3 regions of the Marinobacter fonticola genome follow, and region 2 is predicted to be linked to each of the others. Evidence: predicted binding sites of a transcription regulator. Region 2 holds the regulator's gene; each other region holds the start of a gene.

Region 1 (9,747 bases), 690 kb from region 2:
ACACGATGGCGTCAAGCGTCTGTGCGTTAAGGGCGCGCCGGAAATCCTGCTGGAACGCTGCAACCGCTGGCATCGTCCCGACGGACGGATCGTAAACCTGGATAAAGAAAACCGGGCGCGTCTGACCGAACTCTCCCACTCGCTGGCGAGCCGCGGCTATCGGGTCCTCGCGGTGGCCGAACGGCCAGCGCGCAGCGACACCCTGAACCGGGACAAGGTTAGCCGCCTGGTCTTTCGCGGTTTCCTGGCCCTGGCCGATCCAGTCAGACCCGCCGCCCAGGATGCGGTAGCGAAGCTGATGGCGGCTGGCATCCGGGTTTCCATTATTACCGGCGACCATCCGGTCACTGCTGCAGCCATTGCCGAAGAGCTGGGCATCAACGGTACCGAAAAGGTCGTGACCGGCGCCGACATCGACGCCATGAATGACGATGCCCTCAAAGAGAGCGCCCGCAAGGCCAGTGTATTTGCCCGCGTCACACCGGAACAAAAGGCACGCATCGTCACCGCTTTGCAACACGCCGGCGAAGTAGTGGGAATGACCGGCGATGGCGCCAACGACGCTGCAGCCTTGCGCCTGGCGGAAGTGGGTATCGCCCTCGGCGAGAACTGCTCTGTCGTGGCCCAGCAGGCGGCGGATTTACAAGTGGTGGATGGCCGCATTGAAACCATTGTCAGTGCCGTGCTCGAAGGCCGGGCACTGTGGACCTCGGTACGGGACGCCGTGAGCCTCTTGGTCGGCGGCAACCTGGGTGAAATCGGCTTCACCCTGGTGGCGGGGCTGCTTGAAGGACGCTCACCCCTCAACGCTCGTCAGTTGATCCTGATCAACGTGCTCACCGACACGGTGCCCGCGTTGGCGGTCGCGCTGGGCGAGCCTACGGACTTGCAGGCCAAACAGCTGATGAGTGAAGGTCCGGAAGCGTCGTTGGGGGATGCGCTGACCCGCGAAATCCACTGGCGCTCCGGCCTGACCGGCGGCATCACCACGGCGGTCTGGGCGCTGGATCGTAAACTTTGGGGACCCGAACACGCCTCCACCGTGGCCATGCTGACCTTGATCGGTACCCAACTGAGCCAAACCGTACTGGTCGGCAAGGGATCCCGCCAGGTCAATTTGGCCGCGGCCGGAGCCTTTGCCGGTCTCTGCGCATTGGTGGAAACACCGGGGCTCAACCGCTTCTTCGGTTGTCGCCGCCCCGGCATTACAGGCTGGATGACGGTCGCCGGTTCGCTGGGTGTCTCTTTCGCGGGTGCCTGGTTTCTGCCGAGGCTGCAGGAAACATCGAAGGAAGTTCAATCGGAATGGAGCGGCAAACTACGCCGTTGGCTCACCCGTTCCGAGCGCGAGGAGCAACCACGCCAGGCTGCACTACCCGAAAAAATCGAAGCGGCTCAGTCGTCGTCTTCGCGGTCGTGAGTACGGCGAACTTCGTCCAGCGCGCTGGCGGGAATCAGCGCCTGCTCAACCGCGTGCCGGGCCATACCCATCGTGTCTGACGCCAGCATCAAATCGCTGCCCGCGTCCTTGACCTCGCGGGCGAGTTCGGCGATGGCTTCTTCACGGCGGGAATCATTGCTGACGTCGCGGATATAGATCCCCAGGATGCGGCCCGGATGCTCCTGTAGGACGCGGGTATAGACTTCCGGATCCCGCTGGCCCGAGTCGCCGATCAGGATAAACGGCATATCCTTGTAGAGAGCGAGAATCTGGCGAATGGCGTCGAGCTTGTGGTCCTTCGCGCGCCGCGGCATCAAACTTCCCCGCTTCATGCCCCACTCCCGCAGGATAAGGATCGGCCCGTTGGGAATACGGTGCATGCGAAAAAACTCGACCAAGACCTGGTAGATGCTCCAGGGCGCGCGAGACACATAGAATAGCGGGTTGCCTTGAGCCCCACTGTCGCCGTTATAGAATGCCTGATACAACGCCGACACACCGGGAAAAACCGCCCGGCTTTCCGCGCCCTGGGCGAACAGTCGCCACATCATCTTCATCGTGTTCGCCACACCGGTGTAGACCACCGTGTCGTCGATATCGCTGATTACGCCATAGCGGGCTCGGGACGTAGGCGTGAAAAACTCGCCGGTGGTGGTGGCACGCTCATCCCTGGGATTGACCAAAGACAACTCCATGGAGTGCCAGATCACGTCCGACGGCATGGTGGAGAGGTCCATATGCACCCGGAAGAAGCCATGCCGATCGGTGCGCACGATGGTGTCCGCGTCCTTATAACGCACGCGTACCTGGGCGTCGACAATGGGTTTGCGTAGTAGGCGCCGCAGCAGGTCGATCAAATCCCGGCGCAGCATATCCTCACGTAACCTGGCGCCGAAACCGGGTTGGTGGAAGACCCGTCCCATGAGAAACAACCGGCTCTGGGAGCCAAATCCTCGGTATGCCTGGATAAACAGCCCGCCACGGCCGTTATCACCTTTAACCGGCGCCGCCAGGATATGGAGTCCCTTGCGTAAAGAACGCACGTATTGGCGGTAGCGACGGCGAAGTGACATTGAATCCTCTGTGAAGGCCCGGCTTAACTTGCTGGTGGCAAGACTATTTATTCTGCAAGCCGACACCGTAAAGCTCAATGACAAATGAGGCAATTCCGGCACTAACGGCGCCGCTAGACACGCCTGGATGACATCGCGATGATGTGTCCCGGTTGGGCGACTAGACGTCGTCCATGCTGCGCACCTGGCGGGCCAAACGCATGGATTCGTTTTCCTCCATGTCCAGCAGCTCTTGCACCAGGTCCGACGCTTCGCGTAATTCGGCCTTGCGCAGCAGTGATTTATAGAGCTCCATCAATTCATCGTGGAAGCTGAAAATTTCCCGGGCTATCTCGTCGAAACCCAACTGCGCATAGTGCGTATCGCTCTTACGGCGAGAATCGATAGGCTGGTGGTTGAAGAAATCGTAAAGGCGGGTCTTCAGCACCTTCGGATCGGCCTGCTTTTCAAATTCGGCCGTAATCCGAGCCAGCTCCGACTCGTGCTCGGACAGGTAGGTCAGCAAAGCGCTGGCCCGTTCATTCTCGTTGGTCTCGGCCGAATCCTGCAGCGAGCGCGAGAGGTGGGCATGGAGCTGTCGGGCCCAATCGATGAGATCTTCAAAGGTCTTAATTTCCATTCGCTGGCCTCCTTACCGGATTCAATATTCGCACATCCGACACGTCGCTGACCCTCGCTTGGGATGTCGAACGGGGCCGCTTGCACGGACAGTAAACGCGAAATTCGTTCGACACGCCTCGTCTCGGTCATCCCTTCAAACCGTCGAATGTGCATCGTTCCTTTACTCATACTGTAGTTCTTTGGGGAGAGAGACAACAGAAAACCGAAGAACCTGAACGAAAATTAAAGCGCTAAAAACCCGGGGAGGCGGTCAATCAGGAGACGGCGGTGAATCGGGGCGGATCGATCCGGGTCGACTTACAGCGCGGACATTTGCCGGGCTTACGAGCCTTACGCCGATCCTCGAAGCGATAGCCACAGGCATTGCACGCGGCGGGAATCGTCGCCACGCGCCCGGACTTTTTCAGCTCATCCAGATGCGCATAGATGTCTTTTTCCGTCAGGCGCACCCATTTGGAGAGATCGCTGGCATTGCACTCGACCTCTTCCAGGATGGCAAGAATGTCCTGTCGAATCGTAATCGTACGCTCAGCGGGTACTCTCTCAGGTCCTGTCATAACCAGTTTAGTTCCAGCTATCAACACGTCGTCAAAGCCCGGCACGGCTTATCGCACCGGATGGTCGCACTAGTGTGGACGAACTGGCGCCTTGGCCGGACACTCGTGCCCTAGGTGTTAGCAAGCACTACTAGGTGTTAGCAAGCACTAGTTGTTAGGAAGCACCACCCATTCAGGTTCGTCGAACTCCCCGATAGCTCTAATCTCGCAAAACGGCGCCGCGCTTTTGATGATGTCTGCCACTTCGGGATTATGCTGTCCTTCCATGGCGTCGCGGCTGGCTTTGGTATCCCAGTGGGCGATGGCGATCAACTTTTTCGGATCGTCTATCTTGCGATGCAGCTCGGTACCACGGGCCCCAGCCGCCTGCTGGATCAAACGGCTGGCCCTGACCCAGGCGTCCGCATAATCCTCCGCAGTGTAACCATCCTTGATGTGGACTTCGAAAATGTATTTCATAGTCGGCTCCGTCAACACTTGAACACTGAATAATGCAAACCTGAAACTCTTGTGCTCATCGCAAGCCTAACGTGAATGCGGGGTGCCGCGCTAATACCCATGATGGGCCAACCGGGCTTGAAACAGGCGTAAGAATTTCTACCAGCTTGTTTCCGTGATGAAACCACAGCAAATTGCCCGTCATTCTGCGAAACTGGGCAACTGTATTTGGCTTTGCGCGGTTCAGGCCGCTCTACTGACACTTAAGGATTTATGAAGACACCGAAGAGATTGCAGCCCCTAGTCGATGATGGGCTGATTGACGACGTCGTCGCGCAGCTGATGAGCGGCAAAGAAGCGCAAGTCTATGTCGTGCTTAGTGGCGACCAGCGGCTTTGTGCCAAGGTGTTCAAAGAGGCTAGCAAGCGTAGCTTCAAGCAGGCTGTGCAATATCAGGAGGGCCGTCAGGTTCGTAACAGCCGCCGCGCCCGCGCCATGTCGAAGAAAACCCGCTACGGCCAGAAGGAGCAGGAAGACGCCTGGCTGAACGCCGAAGTCGACGCGCTATATCGGCTCGCGGCAGCGGGCGTGCGCGTCCCCAAGCCACACGCATTCGTCGACGGTGTACTGCTGATGGAACTGGTAGCGGACAGCGACGGTGCCGCCGCCCCGCGCCTCGACGACGTGTCCTTCAGCCCGAAGCAGGCAAGAGACTACCACGACCGCATTGTCAGAGAGGTGGTGCGCATGCTCTGTGCCGGTCTGGTTCATGGCGACCTATCCGAATTCAATGTACTGGTGGACGAGAACGGGCCCGTCATTATCGACCTGCCCCAAGCCGTCAATGCCGCTGGCAACAACAACGCCGCCCGCATGCTGGAACGGGACGTGGACAATATGCGCCGCTATTTTGCCCGCTTCGACCCTGAGCTGCTAAAAACCGACTACGGCAAAGAGATCTGGTCCTTGTACGAGAGCGGCGACCTCTATCCCGATAGCCGACTCACCGGCTGCTTCGAACACGATTCCGCCAGTGCCGACATGGAGGAGCTGATGGCCGTCATTGAGGCCGCGCGGGAAGAAGAGGCAGAACGTCTGGAACGGGAGCGGTTAAGGGACAGCGAGGACTGAGGGCCCGGTCCAAGTTTGGAAACCAACAACCTCCCGAACGGGCTCGACAGAAGACGAACTGGCGCTAATTAATAGCAATCTACAGGGCAACAACGTCGTGATGGAGGGCGATTGCCTCGTAGCGCACCATAAGCGCCTTTACTGGGTCGGGAACCACGGCTTGCTCGAAGTTTGGGCCCGCAAACATCTTTACGGCTTCGAGAGATTCGAACCAGAATATGGTTGTGAACTCGACCTCTTCGCCAGCCTCGCGCCGGAGTAGATTGGTGTCGATATAGCCACTGACACCCTGCGTGACTTTCGGCAGAACAACATCCCGGAAAAGCTCTTCATAGGCCGCAGCATTATCCGGGGTGGTCCATCCTTTCCATATTCGAGCAATCACCTCGACGTCTCCTTGCTTGTAAAGTCTTAGGGTGGGCGTCCTTTTAGTCGTTACTTTTGGATGATGAACCCTGCTTTCGTTTATCCGATCCGGCAATAGACTGATTGATTTCAGCCATTTCTTTCGGCGTCAAATTACGCCATTGCCCAGGCTTTAGGGCATCCAATGAAACGCTCATAATACGGGTTCGCTTCAGCCTTGTTACTTCATAACCAAAATGGTCACACATTCTCCGTATCTGGCGATTCATTCCCTGCGTTAGAATAATTTTAAAGACAAAGCGGCTAAGAACTATCACTTTGCATGGTTTGGTAACGGTATTTAGAATAGGGACGCCCTTCGCCATTAACTCTGCAAACTGCGCATTCAACGGCTTGTCTACAGTGACAATATATTCCTTTTCATGAGCATTTTCCGCGCGCAGAATTTTATTGACGATATCCCCGTCACTAGTCAGAAAAATTAGCCCTTCAGAATCCTTATCCAAACGGCCTATCGGGAAAATGCGTTTTTTATGGCGAATGGCATCAATAATATTGCCTTGCACCTTCGATTCTGTGGTGCATGTAATACCCACCGGCTTGTGATAAGCGATATAAACCCGATCAGATTTATCAGCGGCTCTATTGCGGATGCGCTTACCTTCCGCCATAACGACATCACCAGGCAAGACTTTAGTCCCCAACGCCGGACATTTGCCATTAATGGTCACCAGTCTTTGTTCTATTAATTTGTCTGCCTCACGGCGGGAACAATAGCCTGACTCGCTTATAAATTTATTCAAGCGGCGTCCGTCATTCGCGCTAACGTTTCTGCTCTTATGCTTGCCTGCGTTCCTACTCAACCAAGTACCCTGTCTATGCTCTGAACCATGGGAAGCTACTCTGACATAGAGACACGAAGCGGTCCAAGGAAATGAGCAAAAGCGCTGGGGCGAAAGCCTTAAGAAGAAAGGGAAGTCTTAAAGTCTTAAGGACACCCAACGAAACCATAGCCCCGCCCAACAACTTCTGATACTGTCTATCCATACAGCTACCGAAAGAAGGGAATGCCAATGCCCCGGGCAAGGAAAGCCCAAGTCGCCGTCGAAGCGACGCCGTACTACCACTGCGTCAGCCGCTGTGTCCGACGCGCCTTTCTCTGTGGCCAGGATCCTCTGACCGGTCAGGATTTCTCACACCGGAGGGCCTGGATAGAAACCCGCCTGCTCAAACTCGCTACGGTGTTTGCACTGGACGTCTGTGCTTATGCGGTGATGAGTAACCATGTCCATCTGGTCCTGCATATCAATCAAGCGGAGGCCGACCAATGGTCCTTGCGGTCAACCATCGAACGATGGCACCACCTGTTCAAGGGCACGATCTTCAGTCAACGCTATCTCCAGGGTGAGTCCCTACGAGACATCGAGCAGCAGATATTGGAGGAGCAAGTCGAGATTTGGCGGGCGCGGTTGCAGGACATCAGTTGGTTCATGCGTTGTCTGAACGAAGACATCGCCCGGCGGGCCAACCTTGAAGATAATTGTACCGGCCGATTCTGGGAAGGTCGTTTCAAATCCCAGGCCCTGCTTGACGAGCAGGCCCTGGCCGCCTGCCTGGCCTACGTCGATCTCAATCCCATACGCGCCGGCATCGCCAAGATGCCAGAGACGAGCGATTTCACATCAGTCCGAATCCGGGTGCGGCAGTATCTGAACGATACCGATAACCTGCCTGGCCTGTTTCCGTTTGCAGGCTACCCACGACAGGACATGCCGGTGGGCCTACCCTTCCGGCTGGAGGACTACCTGGAACTAGTCGATTGGACGGGCCGCCAACTCAGGGCCGGCAAAAAAGGCCACATCCCCGAAAACGTACCCCCTATCCTGGACCGCCTCGCCATTGAACCCAAACATTGGCTCTACATGAGTCGCAGCTTTGAAAGCCAGTTCAAAGGACTGGTTGGCACAGCGTTCAATCTGAAGGCGGCCTGTCAGCAATTGGGCTACCGACGGACCGTGGGCCTGGGCCGTTGCCAAATGCTGTTGGGGTAGCCCCGCTCAACCTACCTTCCTTCGCATCCAATACCTGCTCTCCTCGAGCGGCGGCAGCCGCCTTTTGTTCAGAAAGCCGCATTGCTTGGTTGAATAGCCCTACAAGACGCAAAGCCGTGACGATTCTCCATTTCGCCGGGTCAAACCGGAAAGTTAAGGCAAATTTTGCTGTAAAGACTGAGCGAGGCCTCCGGCTTAGAGTGGGTGTCCTTTTAAGAAGGGTGTCCTTTTAAGTAAATACGCGAATCTCCACTGCTTGCTCCTGGGTCAACATAGATGCGGCTCAAAAAAAGCCGCTATTGTCGCCCAGGGGGCCAGTTTTACTTCGACGTCAGGGGTCATTTTTACATCGGCGGTGACAGCCAAACAGGAAGTAGCGCTGATTCTTCATTTCGCTGGGCCAAACTGGAGAGTTTGGGCGGGATGTGTGCGCGGTCTTGGAGCGGGCGCCCTTTTAAGTACTTTTAAGCACGGTCTTTATCTTTTTAAGTACTTTTAAGTATTTAAGTAAAACCTTTAAGCAGGACTCTAGTTTTCTAATTAGACAGGGCTAATAATTTGCGCTATCAATTCACATTACGGCAGTAAGTTGGGTTTTTTATAAGGTTCTGAAGCCAAGCTGTCTCCCTCCTTTCGTTTGTACCCTCCTTCGCTACCTGCATTTAAGAGCTTCTTATTACTAGGTTATACTTATACGGAGACAAAATAATGAAAAGCATCGTTCTATTTCTCGTCTTTAGCTTTTTTTGCACCTTCTCTCATGCAACTGCAATCTTTTCCTGGTTCCCAAACTTCTCTGTTTTTTCTCTGCGTGTAGCAAACGCCATTCCACCAGCTGGCCCATACGCGTCGGGAGCGAAAGTTATTACTGCAGTGGTTGATCCTGATCCTTCCACTATCTATTCAGGGCGATTTAACCTCAACTACGACCCAAGTCAGCTCCAATTTATCCCCGTGGCAGGCCAGAGCTATGGCTGGCTCGGCGATTGGGGCAATGATCCCTCAGCTACACCAGCACCACCGCTTCCAGAAAATCCCGAGCAGTTTGTCTATGCCGACACACTCGAGCCTGATCTTCAGGCCCCAAATAGCGGCCTGACCAGTTCTGTAGAGACGAGTGCGTCTGGATCAATCGTAGTTGAATTTGATTGGGGCGATTTAGGGTTTGAATCAGATGAGCCCTACAATTTCTTTGCGATCAACTTCGCGCTTCTAGATAACAGCCTGAGACCCGTCGCAGTCCCCAATGGAACCTTCGGCGCTGCGCTGAGTATGGGTCTCAGCTCAGCCACGCCTGATACGTCTGCTCCCAACTATGCTATTTGTCAGCCACAGTCTCAGGTTGGCGAGCGAGAATTCTGCTCAACCGACCAGCGCTTTCCGGATTTCGCTCTTGTGCCGGAACCCTCAACGGTTGCTCTCTTAACTACTGCTTTACTGGGCCTACTATGGCGTAAAGGGAAACTTAGGGCCGGCGTCCTTTTAAGACATTCCTTTTAAGTATTTTAGAGTGGGTGTCCTTTTAAGGGTTTTTGAGTTCAAGCCGATTCCAGACAAAACATCCCAGAAGATTAAAGACTTGCTGGCCCGACGCAGCCAGCTTCTGGAGATGTCCACGATGGAGAAAAACCGTCTCCAGATACTCCCGAAAGCGCTGCATCGTTCCATCAAAAGCGTGCTCAGGATGCTTCAGAATCAGATTGAGACCATCACCCGACAGATCGAACAGGAGGTGGCCAAAGTCGATCACTGGCGAATCAAAACGGAGATCATGACCAGTGTGCCGGGCGTCGGCAAAGTCCTTGCCTACACCCTGCTCAGTGAGCTTCCAGAACTCGGTTCTTTGAACCGAAAAGAGATTGCTGCACTGGTTGGTGTCGCGCCCATCAACCGGGACAGCGGCAAGCTTAATGGCAAACGACGAATACGGGGAGGACGTCACAGAGTGCGCACGGTGATGTTCATGGCCATGCTCTCATCCATCCAGTGCAACCCGGTTTTCAAACGCTTCTACGAGCACTTGAAGGCCCAGGGGAAACTGCCCAAAGTCGCCCTCATTGCCTGTATGA
Region 2 (9,747 bases):
ACCGCCATGATGCTCTTACCATCCACTTCTCGGCTGTCCTTTCCAATCAATACCTTGCTTTTGAACGCCGACGCCGTGCTGACCAACTTGGCAGCGGCTCGGGCATGAAGGCCGAGCTTGTTTATGATGGTGATGGGCTCGCGGATCATGGGGTGTCCTGAGCGGGTTGGGCCGTCAAGTGGGGTAATTCGGTGTGACGGACCTGGACGTTGCTGTACTGGCTTTCAAAGTAGGCGCCGAGCTGGTCGCACATGTAGACCGAGCGGTGCTGTCCCCCGGTGCAGCCGATGGAAATGGTCATATAGCTACGGTTGCTTTCGCGGAAAGCGGGTAGCCAGGCTTCCAGGAAGCGTTTTATGTCATCCAGCATATGTTGCGTTGCCGGTTGCTGCTCGAGAAAGTCCTTAACCTCGGTATCGACACCGGTAAACTTGCGCAGGCTGGGATCCCAATAGGGGTTGGGCAGGCAGCGCACGTCGAAGACATAATCCGAGTCCACCGGCACGCCATGTTTGAAGCCGAATGACTGGAACAGCAGTGCCAACTCTTGCTCCCGCCGGCCTACGATCCTCTGTTTGACCATGTCCCGTAGCTCATACATCGAGAGCTCGGAGGTGTCGATGTAAAGGTCCGCGAGACGAGCCAGGGGTTCTAGTAGACGTTTCTCGCCGGCGATGGCTTCGCGCAATGAAGTGCGATCGTCACTCAGCGGGTGCTTACGCCGGGTGGCGTGAAAACGCTGGAGTAGCGACTGATCGGTAGCGTCGAGAAAGATAATCTCGACCTTCAGCTGGGTGGCTTCCAGGCGTTCGTGGATCGCTTCGAAGTTGGCGATTTCGCCCGCCAGGTTGCGCGCATCGATACTGACGGCAATGTTGCGGAGCCTGCGCGGTGAAGCCTGGCTGGCTTCTTCTGTCAGTGGGAACAACAATCCAATGGGTAGGTTGTCGATGCAATAGAAGCCCAGGTCTTCCAGAACGTGGAGGGCCGTACTCTTCCCCGAGCCTGAACGACCGCTGACGATGATCAGTTTCATGCTATGCCTTAACTTGGGATGCCCTGTCTGGATTGGTGCTATGGCCCGTGCGAATACTCAGCTACTGCGACTGCGTCATGGCCTCGTAAAGCTGGGTCGCATCCTCGCATCGACGCAGGCGCTCGCAGAAAGTGCGTTCATTGAATTTCTCGGCCAACTGGCTGAGCAACTCAAGATGTTCGCTGGTTGCCTCCTTTGGCACGATCAGCACGAAGAGTAAATCAACCGGCTGGTTGTCGATGGCATCGAAGGCAACGCCTTCTTCCAGGGTCAGAAGCGCACCAATGACGTGGTTGCAGTTTTCGAGGCGACAGTGAGGAATGGCGATACCCTGGCCAATGCCTGTGCTGCCCAGGCGCTCGCGGGAGACCAGATTGTTGAAAATCTGGGCTTCCTCAAGCTCTGGATAGCGCCGAGCAATATGCTCGGCGATCAATTCCAGGATTCGCTTCTTGCTGGTTCCCGGCACACCGCTAAGGGTGAGCTCGGGAACCAGGATGGACTGTATGGTTAAAGGTGTTTCCGTCATGGATGGAATGCTTTCCTAATATGAAACGGATAACGATTGACGCTTAATGAAGCGGCTAGCGACTGGCTGCGCCGTGCATTCGGTCGACCGTCTTCTCCTTGTGCTTCAGGATCTGCCGATCAAGTTTGTCCACGAGCGAATCGATCGCCGCATACATGTCTTCGTTCTGAGCCTTTGCGTGAACCTCCCCGCCGACGACATGCAGCGTGGCTTCAGCGGTATGGCGGAGTTTTACCACGGACAGGGTCACCTGACAGTTGCTGATATGGTCGAAATGACGTTCAAGTTTTTGAAATTTTTCAGACACATACTCTTTCAGGGGAGGGGTTAATTCGACATGGTGACCTGACATATTGAGTTGCATAGGCTTCTCCTACTTGTCGACATGCACGGGCGCTTAAGAGCGCGCCCGATGTTGAGCCCGTCGCGTGCGGCGGACGCCTGAAATTATGTCTGGCCGCCCGGACTTGAGGGCGGCTGTCCCTCATAACGGTCTTACGCTGTATCCGTATTTGCGTTATACCAATCGTTTACGTTCGTTGGACGGCGGTATATGCATGGCTTCGCGATATTTGGCAACTGTTCGCCGGGCGACGTTGATACCCTGATCGCCAAGTAGGGCGGCGATTTTGCTATCGCTAAGCGGCTTCTTTGGCGTTTCCGCCGCCACCAGTTTCTTGATCATGGCACGGATTGCCGTGGACGAACACTCCCCGCCTTCGTTCGTGCTGACGTGGCTGGAGAAGAAATACTTCAGCTCGAAAATGCCGCGGGGCGTATGCATGTACTTCTGGGTGGTGACCCGCGAGATGGTCGACTCATGCATGCCGACCGCCTGGGCGATATCGGACAGAATGAGAGGCTTCATCGACTCCTCGCCATGATCGAGAAAGCCTTGCTGATGTTCGACAATACGGGTGGCGACTTTAAGCAGGGTTTCGTTACGGCTTTGTAGGCTCTTGATAAACCACTTGGCCTCCTGCAACTGATCGCGCAAATAGGTGTTGTCGGCGCTACTGTCCGCCCGCCGGATCAGCGCGGCGTAACCGGCGTTCACCCGGATCCGAGGGGCGATTTCCGGGTTCAGTTCGACGCGCCACCGGCCTTTCGATTTGCTCACCACCACATCCGGCACCACATAGTCGGGTTCGCCTTGCTCCATGGAGTCGCCCGGACGCGGATTCAGTGTCTGGATCAGCGCGAGTACGGCCTTGAGTTGTTCTTCGGTGAGGCGGCTGCGGCGTAGGAGTTGAGCGTAATCACGGTTGCCCAGCAGGTTGATGTAGTGACTGATGACCAGGCGCGCCTGCGGTAGCCAGGGCGTGTCATGCGGCAACTGGTTAAGCTGAATCAGTAAACATTCCTGCAGATCGCGGGCAAAAACCCCCGGCGGATCGAAATGCTGGAGCCGGCGCAGGACCGCCTCGACTTCGTCCAGTTCCAGAGGGTCCTCGTCGGCTTCGTCCTCCAATCCCGCGTGGATATCCTCGACGCTCGTGATGAGGTAGCCGCGGGTATCCACCGAATCCAGCAGCGCGTGTGCAATGGCGCGGTCGCGGTCGCTCATGGGCGTCAGGTTGAGTTGCCAGAGCAGGTGATCCTGGAGGGTTTCTGTCGGTGAGTTGCGAGACTCAAAGTCGCTGTCGTCTTCGTCGTCGCCGCGGGAGGCTGAGGTAGGTGCGGATTGGTAGATGTCGTCCCAGGCTGTATCGACCGGGAGATCGTCGGGGATGTCCTGCTGGTTGTCGGCAGACCAATCCGGCTCTTCGCTCGGTTCATCCCAGCTATTGTCTTCCTGCTGGGAGTCTGAATCATTCTGCTCTTTGGATTCAGCCTCGTTGCTGCTGTTTTCGTTCTCGGCGGACGTGTCCGAGCCTTCCTCCTCCTCGGAGGTTTCCAGCATCGGGTTGGAGTCCAGCGCTTGTTGGATCTCTTGCTGAAGATCCAGCGTCGACAGTTGCAGAAGGCGTATGGCCTGCTGCAACTGCGGTGTCATGGTGAGCTGCTGACCCAGCTTAAGCTGGAGCGAAGCTTTCATTACCATTGATTTATCCCGTCACCCTAATGCTCTCGGCGTTAATTTTTTGCCGAACCACGTCGCGCCCGGAGTTATAGGGCATTGATCCCGGACTTAGAAAGTGGCGACTTAGTTCTACAAGCAATTTCTTTGCCGAAGTTTACTGCCATGGGTGTGCAGATGACAACGTTCTGGCCGCCGATGTTTGAGCCCATACTCGGACGGCCATGTTTCGAGTTTAGCGTTTTCGCAGAAATATGCGACAGCCAGCCCCTTTGAAGCATCAGACAAGATGGAAGCATCAGACAAGATGCCGGGCTGTGGTTCTGTGAGTGCTTTTGCTCTTCTGTATTGCTTTCTGTACTGCGTTTGGCATCAGTTGAACTCATCTCACGCCGATTCTTGTTACAGGCGAAATTCGTTGCCTAAATAAACTTCCTTGACCTGCTGATTTGCCAGTATGTCGTCGGCATGTCCGGAGGCGATGATGTGGCCTCCACTGACGATATAGGCATTTTCGCAGATATCCAGGGTCTCTCGCACGTTATGATCTGTAATCAGCACGCCAATACCTTTGTCCCGGAGGTGACGGATGATCTGCTTGATATCGCTGACCGATATCGGATCCACGCCGGCAAAAGGTTCATCCAACAGGATAAAGGCGGGTTCCATAGCCAGCGCGCGGGCAATTTCCACTCGCCGTCTTTCGCCGCCGGAGAGTGACATGCCCATGCTGTCGCGAATATGAGTGATGTGGAATTCTTCCAGCAGGTTTTCGAGTCGGCTTTCCCGGTCGGCACGGGACAGCCCCTTGCGCGTCTCCAGTATCGCCATAATGTTGTCGCGCACGCTTAGCTTGCGAAAAACCGAGGCTTCCTGGGGCAGGTAGCCAATGCCGGCCCGGGCGCGCCCATGCATCGGTAGCGGGGTAATATCCTTGTCGTCGATGGTGACCCGGCCCCGGTCCGCCGGCACGAGGCCGACGATCATGTAGAAGCAGGTGGTCTTGCCGGCGCCGTTGGGGCCGAGCAGGCCGACGATTTCCCCGCTACGAATCTCCAGGGAGACGTCCTTGACCACATTGACCTGTTTATAGCTTTTAGCCAGGTTGCTTGCGCACAGGATCGCCATTAGTTGGTCTCGCCCTGGTTTTCGTTGGACTGGCGCGGTTGTATCAGCATTTCTACCCGACCGTCCGGGTTATCCGGACTGCGCCCGCCGTCGGCGACGACGACGCGGCTGGCCGTGTTGTACTCGATGTGATCCCCTTTAAAAACGTTGCCCTCTTGACGGATTATCGCCTGCTTTTCGAAGGTAATGCGGCTGTCGCCAGCGGCGTAGATGATGGTGAGGGCTTCGGCGTCGGTTTTCGGCGTTTCACCCTGACGTGCCTGGCTATAGTGTGCCGGTTCGCCAAAGGCTTCGATCCGATCGAGCACGCCTTTGTTGCGGTAGAGGACAACCTTCTGGGCTGTCAGTTCGGTGGCGTCCTGACTCACGATGACATCGCCGGTGTAGATTGCGGTCCCCTTGGATTCATCCAGGCGAGCGTTGTCCGCCGTAACCTTTATTGGGCTGTTGGAGTCCAGGTCGAAGCCCGCAGCCTGGCCGGCCAGCGCCATCAAAGCGATGCCGATAAGGCCGGAGAGCTTGTGGGTGTTACCGGTTTGAGGGCGCCTCATACTGTCCTTCCACCTGTGATTTAAGTTCCATAATGCGTTCGTCGATCCAGGCCTGCATGCCCGTCGCCCGGGTTACGCCATGGGGATCCGTCAGCACCACCGGGGCGTCAGTGTGCACAATGCGCTTGTCGTTATCCAGCGTCAGGTGGGGCGTTTTCAGTTCGCCCTGACTTCCGGAAGGCAGCGTGCGGGTAATGACAACATCGCCGGAGAGCCTGACGATGTCACTATCCAGTTGGTAGCGGCCTTCGTTGGCCCGGAGCGTCCAGGGTAAACCGGTGTTGACGTCGATCAGTCGGGCCCGGGGGGCTTCCATGTCTGCGAGGCTCTGTTCGTCGAATTGCTCGACGCGCGGGCTGCTGATGACAGCCGAGAGCTGCCCCGTCTCCGCGAAGGACCGGTATTCGCCGTTCACGACAAAACTGTCGGGTTCCTGCGGGCCACGCAGGTCAGCGGCCGGGTCAATGCCTCGTTTCTCGTCACTCTGCCATAGCAGGCCAATGAGCACGGCCGACAATATGGCAATGCCCAGGTGCCGCAAACGAAGCCGGTTGAGTCGATTCAGCATGGTGTCACGCTCCGTCGGTAGCGCCGCCGGAATGGTAAGTCAGGTGCAGGTCGGCCAGCTTGTTCTGGGCCTGCAGAATCAGGTCGCAAATCTCGCGCACGGCGCCTTCTCCGCCTGCGGCTTCAGTGCAGTAATCCGCCTGTTCGCGAACATACCAGTGGCCATTGGGAACCGAAATGCCCAAGCCGGCAAGCATGATGGCGCCCAAGTCGGGAAGGTCATCGCCCATGTAGGCGGCTGCCTCGTTGGAAATATTCAGCTCGGATAGAAGTTCGCGGAGGGCAGCCTCTTTATCTTCCCGGCCTTGATAGACGTGCTGGATGCCCAGGTCGCGGGCTCGGCGTGCGGTTAGCGGCGAGCTGCGACCGGTGATGACGGCCACTTCGATCCCGCTGCGGCGAAGCTGTTTGATGCCGTGTCCGTCGAGAATGTTAAAAGCTTTCAGCTCGTCGCCTTGGGCCGTAAAGTACAGCCGCCCATCGGTCATGATGCCGTCCACATCCAGTGCCAGTAAGCGAATACTGGCGGCTTTGGTAATCAGATCATCGGGCAGCGGTCGTTCCATGCGAGGGTCCTTCACGGCGTTTCGTTGGGTCTTCGTTCGAGCGGGTTGACGTTCATATCACGCCGGCGCGAAGCAGGTCATGCATGTTGATGGCGCCGACCAAGCGTCCGTCGCGGCTTAGTACCGGCAGGGCATTGATTTTCACCTCGTCCATGAGCTTGAGGGCCTCGGCTGCGAGCTGATCGTCATAGATGCTACGCCCTTTAACGGTCATGACATCGTGAATCGGTGTGACGTGAACATCCAGATTTCGATCCAGCGTGCGCCGTAAATCGCCATCGGTAAATACGCCGACCAGGGCGTCGTGGTCGTCGACCACAGTGGTCATCCCCAGCCCTTTTCGAGAAATTTCCAGCAGTGCGCCACTGAGTAGCGTGTCCGCCGACACACGCGGAATGCGGTCGCCGGTATGCATGATGTCGGAAACGCGCAGCAGCAGCCGGCGGCCCAGACTGCCGCCTGGATGAGAGAAGGCAAAATCTTCGGCGCTAAAACCGCGTGCGGCCAGCAGGGCTACCGCTAGAGCGTCGCCCATAACCAGTGTTGCGGTGGTACTGCTGGTGGGGGCCAGATTTAGCGGACAGGCTTCCCGCGGTACGCTCACGTCCAGGTTGACCACCGCTTCCCGGGCGAGCACCGATTCCGGGTCGCCGGTCATGCTGATCAGCGGTGCGCCCATGCGCTTGAGTAGAGGTAGGATGGTCAGCACTTCGCTGGTCTTGCCGGAATTGGAGATGGCAAGAACCACATCCTGACGGGTAATCATGCCCAGGTCGCCGTGGCTAGCTTCGCCCGGATGGACAAAAAACGACGGTGTGCCGGTACTGGCCAGTGTCGCAGCGATCTTCTTGCCGATATGGCCGGACTTACCCATGCCGGTCACGACGACGCGACCGGAGCAGGACATAATGACTTCGCAGGCTTTTATAAAGGTGTCGTCGATCCGATTGATAAGGGCGTCAATGGCCTCTCGCTGGATGCCAATGGCTTCGCGGGCGGAATCGATAAAAGAGGTCGTCATAATTACGGCAAAACTCTCTAGCGCGCTGCCTGATACAGCACGATGGTGTATGCGATGTATCCGGCCAGCAGTATACCACCTTCAAAGCGGGCCAGTTTTCCCTTTTTCTGCATGCCGTAAGCGAATGCTGCCAGCAGCAAGGTCAGGCCGCCCATGACACCATAGTCCCGGTAGAGGACCTCGCTCTCGATCTGTACCGGGTTAAGCAGCGCCGGCATCGCGAGCACCGCAAGCAAATTGAACAGGTTGGAGCCGACAATATTGCCGAGCGCTACGTCGTGGTGTCCTTTTAAGGCGCTGGCGACCGAAGCGGCCAGCTCCGGAAGACTGGTGCCAATGGCGACGATAGTCAGACCGATGATTAGATCGCTGATTCCCAGGGAGAGCGCGAGTTCGGTGGCTCCCCAGACGAGAATGCGCGAGCTCAAAACGAGCGCCGCCAAGCCGATGACAAACCAGAAGATGGCCCGCCCGGTGGCCATTGGGGGGATTTCCTCCAATTCTTCGAGAAACTCTGGGGCATCGGCCGGGTTGTTATTGCGGCTCATCAGAAATAGCGAGACGCCCAGCATCACCAGGAAGATCACGCCGTCGACGGGCGATAGTTCGTTATCCAGTAATAAGGGAAGCACCAGCAGCGTTACGGCCAGCAGGATGGGGAACTCCCGGAAGAGAACGGCGCGCTTCAGGGGGATCGGCGCAATAAGCGTGGTAATGCCGAGCACCAGTCCGATGTTGGCGATGTTCGAACCCAGCGCGTTGCCAACGGCCAGGGCCGGGACATCTGTGAGGGCTGCAGTGGCGGAGACCAGCATTTCGGGGGCGGACGTGCCGAAGGCGACAATGGTGAGGCCTATCAGCAAGGGCGACATACCAAAGCCGCGGGCGATAGCGACCGAGCCCTCGACGAAGCGGTCTGCGCTCCAGATGAGCAGAATCAGGCCGACGATGAGGGCGCCAATGTAAGGCAGTAGAGACATCCTGCAGTTCCCTTATGTCTGGAGAATCAAAGTCCGAAAACAAAAAGACCGAAAAAATCGAAGTCTGAAAAATTAAGGCCTGGAAAACCAGACGTCTGGAAGTCCAAAGCGAGCGATAAAGAGGCGGGGAATTGTGCGGCAGATGGGGGATTGCCGCAACCGGCCGGGCGTGGCGGACAAAATGCCGGTACGCTATGGTCTGCAGAGCATCACCGTCGATTTCAGCCGGATATGCGCTCGCGCTTGATAATCATGGATTTAAAGGCCTAGCCACTGGAAGGAAAAATAGTCGCCGGTGGAGCAGAATAGTCATTGCTGAGACGGAGCGTTTGAGCTTGGCGGCAACTTGGCTTAATGTACCGCCCTTCAGCGAGCGTCTGTCACCGCCAATGGTCGTGGCGGGCGTGTATATAACGGAGTTAACGGGCGTTTACTGCGGTGTTGACGCAGTACACTCTCGCACGGTTCCAACAGGAAGATCTTGATGGCGTCCGGATCCACTTACATCGATATCGATAATCTGGTGTTCCTGCGTGGTGAACGTCGAATCTTCGATGGCCTGTCTCTACAGATTCCTCGCGGTAAGGTAACGGCCATCATGGGGCCGAGCGGCACCGGTAAGACGACGCTGCTTAAACTGATCGGTGGCCAGTTAAAGCCCCATAGCGGACGTATTCTGGTTGACGGCCAGCCCGTGCACGATCTTAGCCGTTCGGCGCTCTATGCCTTACGGGCCCGCATGGGCATGTTGTTTCAAAGCGGTGCGTTATTCTCCGATCTAAGCGTGTTTGAAAACGTTGCCTTCCCGTTGCGGGTGCATACCGATCTCCCCGAAGACATGATTCGCGATATCGTGCTGATGAAGCTGGAGGCGGTCGGCCTACGCGGCGCGAGAGACCTGATGCCTTCCGAGCTTTCCGGCGGGATGACGCGGCGGGTGGCGCTGGCCCGCAGTATTGCGCTGGATCCGGAACTGATTATGTACGATGAGCCCTTCACCGGGCAGGACCCGATCGCCAAGGGCGTGCTGGTGGAAATGATCAGTAAGCTCAATCGATCCATGGGGCTGACCAGTGTACTGGTGTCCCACGATGTGCCGGAATCGTTGAGTATCTGCGACTATGCCTGCATCGTATCCAGCGGCAAGGTTGTCGGCGAAGGCGTGCCCTCTGAATTGCGTGCCAGCGAATCCGAGCGGGTGCAGCAGTTCCTCCAGGGTAAGCCGGACGGACCGGTACCCTTCCATTATTCGGCGCCGATGATAGCTGACGATTTGGCTGGAGCCTCCCGATGATCGAGCGATTGGCGGCGCTGGGTCGCGGCACTCTCGACACCTTTGCTTCGCTGGG
Region 3 (9,747 bases), 1.4 Mb from region 2:
GACGGCTTTGATGTCTTCCTGCAGGGCGTTGACCCAACGCTCGTCGACGTCGTCGATATCACTTTGCACCCCGGCGTCGAGCACATCGCGAATCGGTTCGATCATCGAGTACGGCAAAGCCATATGCAGTTCGCCGCCACCGCCGTCCAGCTCGATGTGGAAGGTGCTGATTACGACCACCTCGCTGGGGCTGACAATATTCGCCATGGCCGGGTTCACTTCCGAGCTCATGTATTCGAAGTCCACTTTGAGCACCGCATTCCAGGCTTCCCGCATGTCCTGAAACACTTGGTTGAGCATCATCTGCACAATACGGGTTTCGGTCGGCGTAAACTCGCGGCCTTCGATTTTGGCATGCCGCCCTTCGCCCCCGAAGAAGTTGTCCACCAGCTTGAACACCAGCTTGGCATCCAGGATGAACAGCCCGGTGCCCCGTAGCGGGCGCATTTTCACGAGGTTGAGACTGGTCGGCACATACAGCGTATGGATGTACTCGCCAAACTTCATGATCTGCACGCCGCCGGTCGACACGTCGGCGTTGCGGCGCAACAGGTTAAACAGACTGATACGGGTGTAGCGCGCAAAACGTTCGTTAATCATCTCGAGGGTCGGCATCCGCCCACGGACGATACGATCCTGGCTCGCCAGGTCGTACGACTTGACACCGGCCTCGTCAGCATCGTCGTAGGTGTCGATGTCACCGTCGTCGACGCCGTGCAATAGCGCATCGATTTCGTCTTGTGACAGTAAGTCCTGCATACCTGTTATCCGATCTCAGAGGTTGCCATTACGACGACGGGACCGGCAACGCAGGTTTCGCGCCGCAGTTGCCGGTCCCCTTATGATTAATCTTTCGCTGTTCGTGCGGTTGATCCCGTGGCTAATGCCGCCGCTACTGCAACACAAAGTTTTCGAACAGAATGTGATCAATGGGTTCCGCGCCCTCCTGCTCGAGCACCGTATTGACGGTACTTAGGGCTTCCTCAAGCAATGCCTGCTTCCCCTCCGGGGTCTGCATGGCCTGAAAATCTTGCGCTCCGAACAGCGTTAGCAAGCGGCTACGAAGTAACGGCATATGGGTTTGGGCCGCATCGAGCGCTGCCTGATTTCGGCTTTGCAGCGCCACGAAGATCTGCATATACCGTTGCCGTTCCTCACTGGCCAGTGTGACGATAAATGGCTTGTCGAGCGAGTAATAGAGACTGGGCTCGAACGCCTCCGCCGCTGCGGTATCAGCGTCGCCGTCCTGCGTCTCGGCATCGTCGCCAGACTGGAGAAACCAGAGCGTCCCGCCTATCGATAGAGCCACGGCCAATACGATCACGACGACCAGGCCAATAATGAGTTTAAGTTTACCCTTCTTGCCCGCGGGCGCCTGCTCCGTATTCTCTGCCATAGTTCCCAACAGTCAGTTTATTGTCACTCCACGAATACGCCCGGATCTTAAGCAAGGAGCAGACCAATTACGTCACATGAAAGCCGAATTCTGCAGGAAAGCGGCCAGGTTTTGTGGCTGGCCACCGTCGCGCTCTTTATTCCAGACACGTTTATAAAACAGAAGTCTAGCCGCTGTACGGGAAGACATAAACCACCGGCCGGCAGATAGATGCCGGCCAGGAGTGACGACATCTTAGGCGTAGAGGTCAACCTCGCCGCGCCAGCTCAGGTCCAAACTGCCGCTACCCAAGGTATCTTCCAAGCCATCGCCTTCACCTTCGGAACCGAAGCCGTAGCGACCAGACTGGCCCTCATCCGCAAGTTGCTGCTGAGCGCCCTGGTCGGAGGCGTCGGCCGAAACCTCGAACTTCTCCAGAGTGAGGCCATTTTCCTGCAGCATATCGCGCAGCCGGTGACCATTCAGTTCAAGCTGATCACGTACAGCGGAGTGCGTCGCGTGGACGGTCACGTGAGCCTGATCCTGCTGGACCTGAACACGAACCTCCAGGGGACCGAGATCCGGCGGAGTGATATGAATTTCCGCAGTGGACATGCGCTGGGCGGTCAACCAAGCCAGCTTACCCGTCACTTTCTCACCCCATTGGGCGTGCTGAACCGGCAGGTCCAGGCTGGTGGAATAGCTTTTCAGGGTGGCCTGGGACTCGCGCCCTTCCAGACCCCGCTGCAAGGCCGTGGCATTGTTTTGCAGGGCGCCCGTCTCCCCACTCCCCTGGAAACGCGCAAGCTGGGCGGAAAAATCCGCCGCCTTGCCGTCGGCGCCCAAGGCCGACTTACCGACCAACGCGCCGAGCTGCTCGCTCTTCATGCCCAGCAAGCTATCGGAATCGCTTCCACCACCCGCACTGCCCTGCTGCAAGGGCTGCATCATCAGTTTGTCCATGACCGCGGTGGAAACGCCCGCCATCCCGCTACTCTGCGTGCCCATCTGCGTGCCCACACCTGTGGTCAGGCTCCGCGGGCCTTGAGTTACGCTTTCCTGCGGCAAAGGCAGGCCAAACAACATCGGCAAAATTTCGTCGCCGATGGCGCCAGTTTGCTGATCCGGCGTCTCAGAAGCGTCACCGGCACTCTCAGCGGTCGTCTCCTTATCTGCTGGTGACGATTCTGAGGCTTTATCGCCCGACCTGGCGCTCTCGTTTGGTTTTCCAGACTCGTCCGCGTTTTCAGCCGGCTTGGCCCGATTTTCCTCCAGGCGCTGCTGCTCCGACTTTTGCCTGGCCACCCGGTCTTCCTCGGCCACGCGATCGGCACGATCCTGCCGCGCGTCCTTTTGCTCCAGACGCGCCTTTTCACGCGCCGAGACAGCTTCAAACCTCTCCGCCGGCCGCTCGCTCTCCGACGCAGAACCTTGACGTTCAATTGTTTTTTCAGGGGTGGGTGACACAGGCGTCAGCACCATTCCGGACATGGCAACCTCTTGCCGTTTTGGCGTAGTTAGAACAATTGTTTGTTTCGGAGCAAGATAGGTGCCAATCTTTTTAATACAAGACAGGTGTCAACAATACGAAGTCCAATAGGCGCTAAGGAAAGGACAACCCGCCAGGGCGCGGTAGAGTCACTGCCAAAGAGCCATCAACGCGCATCGAGGGTGGTCAGGTAGAAACATTCATCGGATCAGTGTCCGTTCCAGGAGTTCGCGAACCGCAGAAAACTCGCTTTGTATATCGTCCAGAATGTGCACCGCTTCATCGAGCCGGTCTTCTCGTCCGGCCAATTCCGCGTCCGAGCACAGGGAACCGAGGCGCGGCGCTCCGATATTGATGCAGCTGCCTTTGAAACTGTGGGCCGACTTGGTGAATGCATCCACGTTGCGCTCCCGCAACGACGAGCGCAGCGCATCAAGCCGTTCGCTGGAGTCGCTCAGATAGGTCCTGATCAGAACCTCGAACTCGTCCTCCATGACTTCACGCAGTTCCGCCAGGGCTTCGCCATCCAGATGTGGCTTTTGGTTCATGGTCGTCTCGTCTCCTTACAGGTCTACTGCACAACAGGTCTACTGCACATGGGCGCTCGCTTGCGGCTTGGCCCCAGCAGACACGTCGTGCCCGGCGCTCAGCGCGGTACCGCTCATGACATCGCGGAGGGCTACCGGGAATCAATGGACCAGCAATAGACGGCCTCGACTTCATTCCCGCTGCCCCGGTGTGTCAGCGACTCACACAGTTGATGCAGCAACGCCAGGCCCCGCCCAGCGTAACCATCGTTCTCAAGAGAAGACAATGCGCCATCAGTATAGTCGAAGCCCTCCCCGCTATCGCTGCAACTGACCCGGAGCTCGCCGCCCTTCTGACCTGTTTCATGCTGGAGCCGAAAGCGTACGGTATCGTGCTTGCCGGCACTGCGCAGACGCCGCTCTCGCTCAGCATAGTAGTGGCCAAACCCCTCGGGCGAACTTTTCCAACTAGAGGGCAGCTTGAGTACGCCGTGCTCCAGCGCGTTGGTGTACAGCTCCGAGAGTATGGTGTAGACCTCGCCGCTCCGCCGCCTCAAACCCGGAACCTCCATGCAAATATGCAGCAGCAGAGGCAGCGGATTGAACTGGGACAAAGTTTCACCCGCCACTTCGTACTCGCAAGTCCAGCGCGCCGGACCGCCCAGAGCCGATTGCGCGACCCGTTGAGGCAGCTCATCCAGCACCGCCGATAGCGCCACATCGACCGAGACCAGCGTCAGATCGTCTCGGGTTTGCTCCGTGTCGGTAAAGGATTGGATCGCTGCCAGGACGGCCTCCAACGCGGACCGATCCGTGTCGCACGCGTCGAGCACTTCACGCAGCCGGGCTTCGCCGAACATGTCCCCATGAGCATTGGTGGCTTCCGGCACACCATCGGTAACGAACAGTATGGTGTCGCCCTCTTCCACTTTCACCGTATCCACTTCCGCGGAGAAGCGATCGCCGGAGACAACACCCAACGGTAGGTGACGCGACGGCAGCGGCAATAAATCTTGGTCGCGGCGCATGAGAAATCCGGCCGGCAAACCACCGTTCCAGAACGTGAGGTTGCCGAGGTGGAAATCCAACTCCAAGAAGGCGGCACAGCAGAACATATCGGTTGGCAGGATACGCCAAAGCTTCAGATTGATTTCCCGCAGGATATCGCCGATCAGGAAGCCCTTGCTGGTCATGCCGTAAAAGATTTCGGCCAGCGGCATCGCGCCGATGGCGGCCGGCAAGCCGTGGCCCGTGAAGTCGCCGATCAGTATGTTCATGCCGCCGGAAGGACGCGGACAGGCAAACAGCACGTCACCGTTGAATACGGACATCGGCGATGCGTGATAGCGAATATTGGGCGCGTCGAGACAACCGGTGTGCGCAACATTGTCAAAAACCCGACGGGCTATGGTCTGCTCCTTAACCAATTGCTCGTTGCGGGCCCGGATCAAGTCGCGCTGTTTACTCAAGGTCCGGTGCATCACCCGCATTCGGTTAAAGGCGTTGATCTTGGCCTCGATTATGATGCGGTTGTAAGGCTTGGAGAGAAAATCGTCACCGCCGGACTCCAGGCAGCGAGCCAGTGCGTCCGCGTCGGAAAGGGAGGTCAGAAAGATGATCGGCACGAGTTCTTCGCCGGCCAACGCTTTGATATGGCGCGCAGCTTCCATACCGTCCATGCCCGGCATCATGACGTCTAGCAGAACGATCTGGGGCTTGAAGCTGCGAAAGCTGTCAACGGCCTCAACTCCGTTTGCCGCCGTCATCACCTCATGGCCCTGACGACGAACCATGGTTTTCAGAATCAGGCGGTCGCTTTCACTGTCGTCGGCAATCAGGATGCGGAGAGGCTGCGCATCCTTGTCCGCTTCGTCCAATGCAAGGCTTCTCCGGTTCTAACTTGGCCTAATCGTCATGGCGTCACTTTATCGAAAACAACTGTTCGAAATTCGAAATGCTGAGAATACGCCTGACATCGTTATTGCAGTTCTCGATCCTGACCCGGCCAGCATCGCCCCCGGCGTAATCCCGCAATAACAGCAGCATCCCCAGCGCCGAGCTGTCCAGATAGGTCGTTTCCGACATATCGATGACGTAGTCGCTTACTTCCTGGTCGCCGTGTTCGTACGCGTCGCGGAAACTCTGGTGAGAGCTGAAGTCAAAGCGCCCGTCAATACTGATAATTAGCGTGCGTCCATCCTCGCTTCGCCGCGTATGAATTGCCATGCGGTGTCCTCCATCGATACCTCAGTCTGTGGTCTTGCCGTAATCAGTGTGTTCGTTATTGCCGAGCGCCTGGACCATTAGTCCATCGCAAACCTTTAACCACGCCTAAATGCTCCGTGGCCAGGTGATTTTTTTTAGATCCCCGCTTTGAGGATAGCCAACTCTGGGGGAATTGCATGCGCAATTCGTTAAGTCGCGCCTGAATGAACACGTCAGTTCAAGCGTCGCCTCGCGTGTATTCGGTTGGCGGCCTCATCCAGCGCCTTCTGTTCGCGCTTGTCCTGTTCGCGCTGCTCCTGAGCGCGGCAGGCTTCGATATGACGGACCATGCCCTGCTTGCGCTCGTAGGCTTCGCGCCATCCGTCGCGGGCTTTTTCGTAGCTGGCGTTCGCACGCTGGGCCTGCTTCTCTTCCGCCTGGATGGCGTGATCGAGCTGGGCAATAAAGGCCTGCCAGCCTTGCAAACGATTGACCGACACGACCCCCTGCTGGCCCTGACGCATCTGCACGCGGTAGTCCGCCTGATACTGGCGCAGCGATTCAAGTTGCTGCTGGTGGTGTTGCAGTTGCTGACGGGCCCGGTTCATTAAGTCCAGCGCCTGATCTTCACGGCGCTGTTCCAGCGCCAAGACCACCTGCAAGCGTTGAGATCGCGGTTTCATACGTTATCCCCCTGGCTTGGTCTTGCGTTCGGGGAGCACCGTTTTCAAACGGTCGACACTGTCCTGATACGGCGCACTTTCCTTCAAGCCTTGCTGCATGAATGCACGCATGCTGTCGATACGCTCGATGGCGTAATCCGTCACCGGATCCGAACCTTTGACGTAGGCGCCGACACTGATGAGATCCCGGGCTTGCTGGTAGCGGGCAAAAATTTGTTTGAACTCCTGGGCCTTACGGAAGTGGTCCTGGCTGGTGACCTGAGGCATTACCCGGCTAACCGAGGCTTCCACATCGATGGCCGGGTAGTGACCCTCTTCGGCCAGACTTCGGGATAACACGATATGACCATCCAGAATGGCTCGGGCAGCGTCGGCAATCGGGTCTTGCTGGTCGTCGCCCTCGGTCAGCACGGTGTAGAACGCGGTGATGGAGCCACCGCCAGGTTTACCGTTGCCGGTTCGCTCAACCAATTGCGGTAGCTTGGCGAACACCGACGGCGGGTAGCCTTTGGTTGCTGGCGGCTCACCCACCGCGAGTGCGATCTCGCGCTGCGCCTGGGCATAACGGGTCAGGGAATCCATCAATAGCAGTACTCGCTTGCCCTGGTCGCGAAAATACTCGGCGATGCGGGTGGTCAGCATGGCGGCACGTAATCGCATGAGGGGTGAATCGTCCGCCGGCGAGGCGACGACCACGGAGCGGGCCAACCCCTCTTCGCCAAGAATATCCTCGATGAACTCCTTGACCTCGCGGCCCCGCTCGCCGATCAAGCCGACCACGGTGATATCCGCATCGGTAAAGCGGGTCATCATACCCAGCAGCACGCTCTTGCCCACGCCACTGCCGGCGAATAGGCCCAGCCGCTGGCCCTGCCCTACGGTCAGCAGCGAATTAATGACACGAATACCCACGTCAAGGGATTGGCGCACCGGCGCCCGGTGCAGCGGGTTGATAATGGCTCCCGACAGTCCGACTTGGGCCTCGGCCCGTAGCGGGCCACCACCGTCAAGCGGCACGCCGGTACCGTTAACCACCCGGCCCAGCAGTTCCGGTCCTACCGGGACGCGGCTGGCTGCAGACAGCGGCACCACGCGGGCACCCGGGCGTAGTCCCTCAATGGCGGTCAGGGGCATCAGGTAGACCCTATCGTCCTCAAACCCCACCACTTCCGCTTCAACGCTGCTTACACCCTGGCCCTGTATCACGCAACGGTCGCCCACCACCATCGGGCAACCGACGCACTCCAGGGTCAGACCGACCATACGGGTCAACCGGCCGGAAAGTTCCGGCTCGAGTTTCGGGGGAAGATAATCCTGAAGGCGATTAATCCGCTCAGCGAGACTGCTCGTCACGGTCGTCCTCCGGGATATTTGGGTCGTCGTCGCTGGCCTCGTCCGAGGCCGCCGGTGTCGTCGAATCTGCCGTTTCCGGAGGGGTGCCGGGGGTTTCGAGAACCTCACGGTGAAAATCCGTCAGCTCCCCCATCATAGCGTCGAGTTCAACGCTGTCGCCAGGCTGATCGCTATCCAGCTGCTGATCCAGCATGCGCTGCACGGCCTTCTGGAATCGTTTCTCAACGGTGAAATCCACCAGACTGTGCCGGGTTTCCGCCTGGCAGCCCCCGGCGAGTATGGTGTCGTCCTCGACAATACTGGCCTCGGCATCAAGCCGGTTCGCCGCTTCCCTGACCCATTCAACATCTGCCGGGTTAACTCGCAGACGTACGTTTTCCTGCGTGGAGGGCAGACTAGCCAAGGCCTCCCGCACCACGGCACGGATCTGGGAGGAGTCTGTTTGCAGTTCACGATAGACAACAGCCCGGGCCAACACCGTGGCCAAATTGAACAGCGCGGTTTCCAGTTCATCTTCGTGCCGACGGATCGGATCTACCAGTTCACTCAGCAGCTTTTCCAGACGCTCCAACCCCTGGGCGACCTCCGCACTCGTCTTTTCCAGTGCGTCCTGGCGACCTTGCTCGCGGCCTTCAGCCAACCCTTGTTCCAGTCCTTCCTGGTGGCCCGCCTCACGACCGCTGGTCAAACCTTCCTGATGCCCAGCCTCGCGGCCCTCGCGTTGGCCGTCCTCCCAGGCTTCCTGGCGAATGGCCTCGATATCGGCCGCCGTCAAGGGCTTGACGTCGCGCTCTTCCTCACGGGAATGGGCCACCGTGTTCCCGTGCTCGTCCAGCAGGGGAAGTTCCCAGCGCTCATAAGCTGTCAATTCCTCGGAAGGAATACGATCACGATGGCTTTTGTTTTTCATCACATCATTTCTTCGCCGGACCCGCCAAGGGTGATTTCACCGGCCTCGGCCATACGCCGGGCAATGGTGATAATGTCTTTCTGCGCCGCTTCGACCTCGCTCACGCGCACCGGGCCCTTGGCCTCCAGATCGTCCGCAAGTAGTTCGGCCGCACGCTTTGACATGTTCTTGAAGATCTTATCCTTAACTTCGTCGTCGGAACCCTTGAGCGCCACCACGAGCACTTCGGAAGACACTTCGCGCAGCAGCGACTGAATACCGCGGTCGTCGATATCCTTGAGGTTGTCGAACACGAACATCAAGTCTTCGATAGTGGAGGCCAAATCCGGATCCATATCCTTGATGGAATCCATCAGGTTGCCTTCGATGCCGCGGTCCATAAAGTTCATGATATCCGCCGCCCGCTTAATACCGCCGATACGGCTGGTCTGCGTCGCCGAACCGCCCGAGAACTGCTTCTCGAGGATGTCGTTCAGCTCCTGCAACGCTTGCGGCTGGATGCTTTCCAGCGACGCTACACGCATCATGACGTCGAGACGAACCTTGTCGTCCAGGGTGGCGAGGATCTCCGCCGCCTGATCCGGATCGAGATAGGACACGACGATCGCCTGAATCTGCGGATGCTCGTAACGGATAATGTCGCCGACGGCTCTCGGCTCCATCCACTTGAGCGTATCAAGCCCGGTGGTATTGCCGCCAATCAGAATGCGGTCGATCAGGCTGGATGCCTTATCGTCACCCAGCGCCTGGGTCAGCATGGCGCGGATATAGTCGTCGTTACCGACACCCAGACCGGTTTGACCGCCGACGGCCTCGACGAACTCATCGAGTACGTACTTGACGTCATCGCGGCTGACATCCTTCATCTGCGCCATCGCCACGCCCACGCGTTGAACTTCCTTGGGCCCCATGTGTTTGAGGATCTGCGCGGCGTCGGCTTCGCCCAGAGACATCAACAGAATGGCAGCCTGTTCAACCCGGGGAATCTTACGGCGAATTTTCTGCGGCGCGCTGGCGGCCTGATTCTGTTGTGCGTTTTCGTCACTCATCCACGTTCACCCACTGGCGCATGACCTGGGCTACACGAGCCGGGTCTTCTGCGATCACGCCTTTCAATGCGTTCAATTGCTTATCATAGCTGTCTGCCGATCCCGGCAAAAGGAGGTCGTCGCTACGGTCCATGGCTGAACGCAGGGCATCGTCCG

What was found. Region 2 encodes sigma-54, which starts transcription at its own class of promoters, with help from an activator protein. Its sites were predicted from a motif close to ANTGGCATNNANNTTGCTNT; they were not measured.
Region 1: a site for sigma-54 is predicted at 8,224-8,243, ahead of FXO11_RS16420 (PEP-CTERM sorting domain-containing protein). Genes of this name have one in related genera too.
Region 3: a site for sigma-54 is predicted at 1,445-1,464, ahead of FXO11_RS07105 (flagellar basal body-associated FliL family protein). Genes of this name have one in related genera too.

Annotation. Positions count from the first base shown of each region.
Region 1 is NZ_CP043042.1:3,676,993-3,686,739, forward strand. It holds gene FXO11_RS16375 (cation-translocating P-type ATPase) at 1-1,420, shown strand, start outside; gene FXO11_RS16380 (App1 family protein) at 1,396-2,514, opposite strand; gene FXO11_RS16385 (ATPase) at 2,675-3,133, opposite strand; gene FXO11_RS16390 (ArsR family transcriptional regulator) at 3,390-3,692, opposite strand; gene FXO11_RS16395 (antibiotic biosynthesis monooxygenase family protein) at 3,840-4,151, opposite strand; gene FXO11_RS16400 (PA4780 family RIO1-like protein kinase) at 4,404-5,261, shown strand; gene FXO11_RS16405 (antibiotic biosynthesis monooxygenase family protein) at 5,341-5,646, opposite strand; gene rluF (23S rRNA pseudouridine(2604) synthase RluF) at 5,690-6,430, opposite strand; gene FXO11_RS16415 (transposase) at 6,701-7,678, shown strand; gene FXO11_RS16420 (PEP-CTERM sorting domain-containing protein) at 8,387-9,178, shown strand; gene FXO11_RS16425 (transposase) at 9,297-9,747, shown strand, end outside.
Region 2 is NZ_CP043042.1:2,987,432-2,997,178, reverse strand. It holds gene FXO11_RS13345 (HPr family phosphocarrier protein) at 1-149, opposite strand, end outside; gene rapZ (RNase adapter RapZ) at 146-1,036, opposite strand; gene ptsN (PTS IIA-like nitrogen regulatory protein PtsN) at 1,098-1,565, opposite strand; gene hpf (ribosome hibernation-promoting factor, HPF/YfiA family) at 1,621-1,929, opposite strand; gene FXO11_RS13325 (RNA polymerase factor sigma-54) at 2,083-3,603, opposite strand; gene lptB (LPS export ABC transporter ATP-binding protein) at 3,988-4,713, opposite strand; gene lptA (lipopolysaccharide transport periplasmic protein LptA) at 4,713-5,264, opposite strand; gene lptC (LPS export ABC transporter periplasmic protein LptC) at 5,242-5,832, opposite strand; gene kdsC (3-deoxy-manno-octulosonate-8-phosphatase KdsC) at 5,837-6,397, opposite strand; gene FXO11_RS13300 (KpsF/GutQ family sugar-phosphate isomerase) at 6,450-7,418, opposite strand; gene FXO11_RS13295 (calcium/sodium antiporter) at 7,436-8,398, opposite strand; gene FXO11_RS13290 (ABC transporter ATP-binding protein) at 8,883-9,692, shown strand; gene mlaE (lipid asymmetry maintenance ABC transporter permease subunit MlaE) at 9,689-9,747, shown strand, end outside.
Region 3 is NZ_CP043042.1:1,581,577-1,591,323, reverse strand. It holds gene fliM (flagellar motor switch protein FliM) at 1-759, opposite strand, end outside; gene FXO11_RS07105 (flagellar basal body-associated FliL family protein) at 893-1,396, opposite strand; gene FXO11_RS07100 (flagellar hook-length control protein FliK) at 1,631-2,866, opposite strand; gene FXO11_RS07095 (Hpt domain-containing protein) at 3,065-3,412, opposite strand; gene FXO11_RS07090 (ATP-binding SpoIIE family protein phosphatase) at 3,544-5,268, opposite strand; gene FXO11_RS07085 (STAS domain-containing protein) at 5,312-5,617, opposite strand; gene fliJ (flagellar export protein FliJ) at 5,830-6,279, opposite strand; gene fliI (flagellar protein export ATPase FliI) at 6,283-7,632, opposite strand; gene FXO11_RS07070 (flagellar assembly protein FliH) at 7,613-8,542, opposite strand; gene fliG (flagellar motor switch protein FliG) at 8,542-9,591, opposite strand; gene fliF (flagellar basal-body MS-ring/collar protein FliF) at 9,584-9,747, opposite strand, start outside.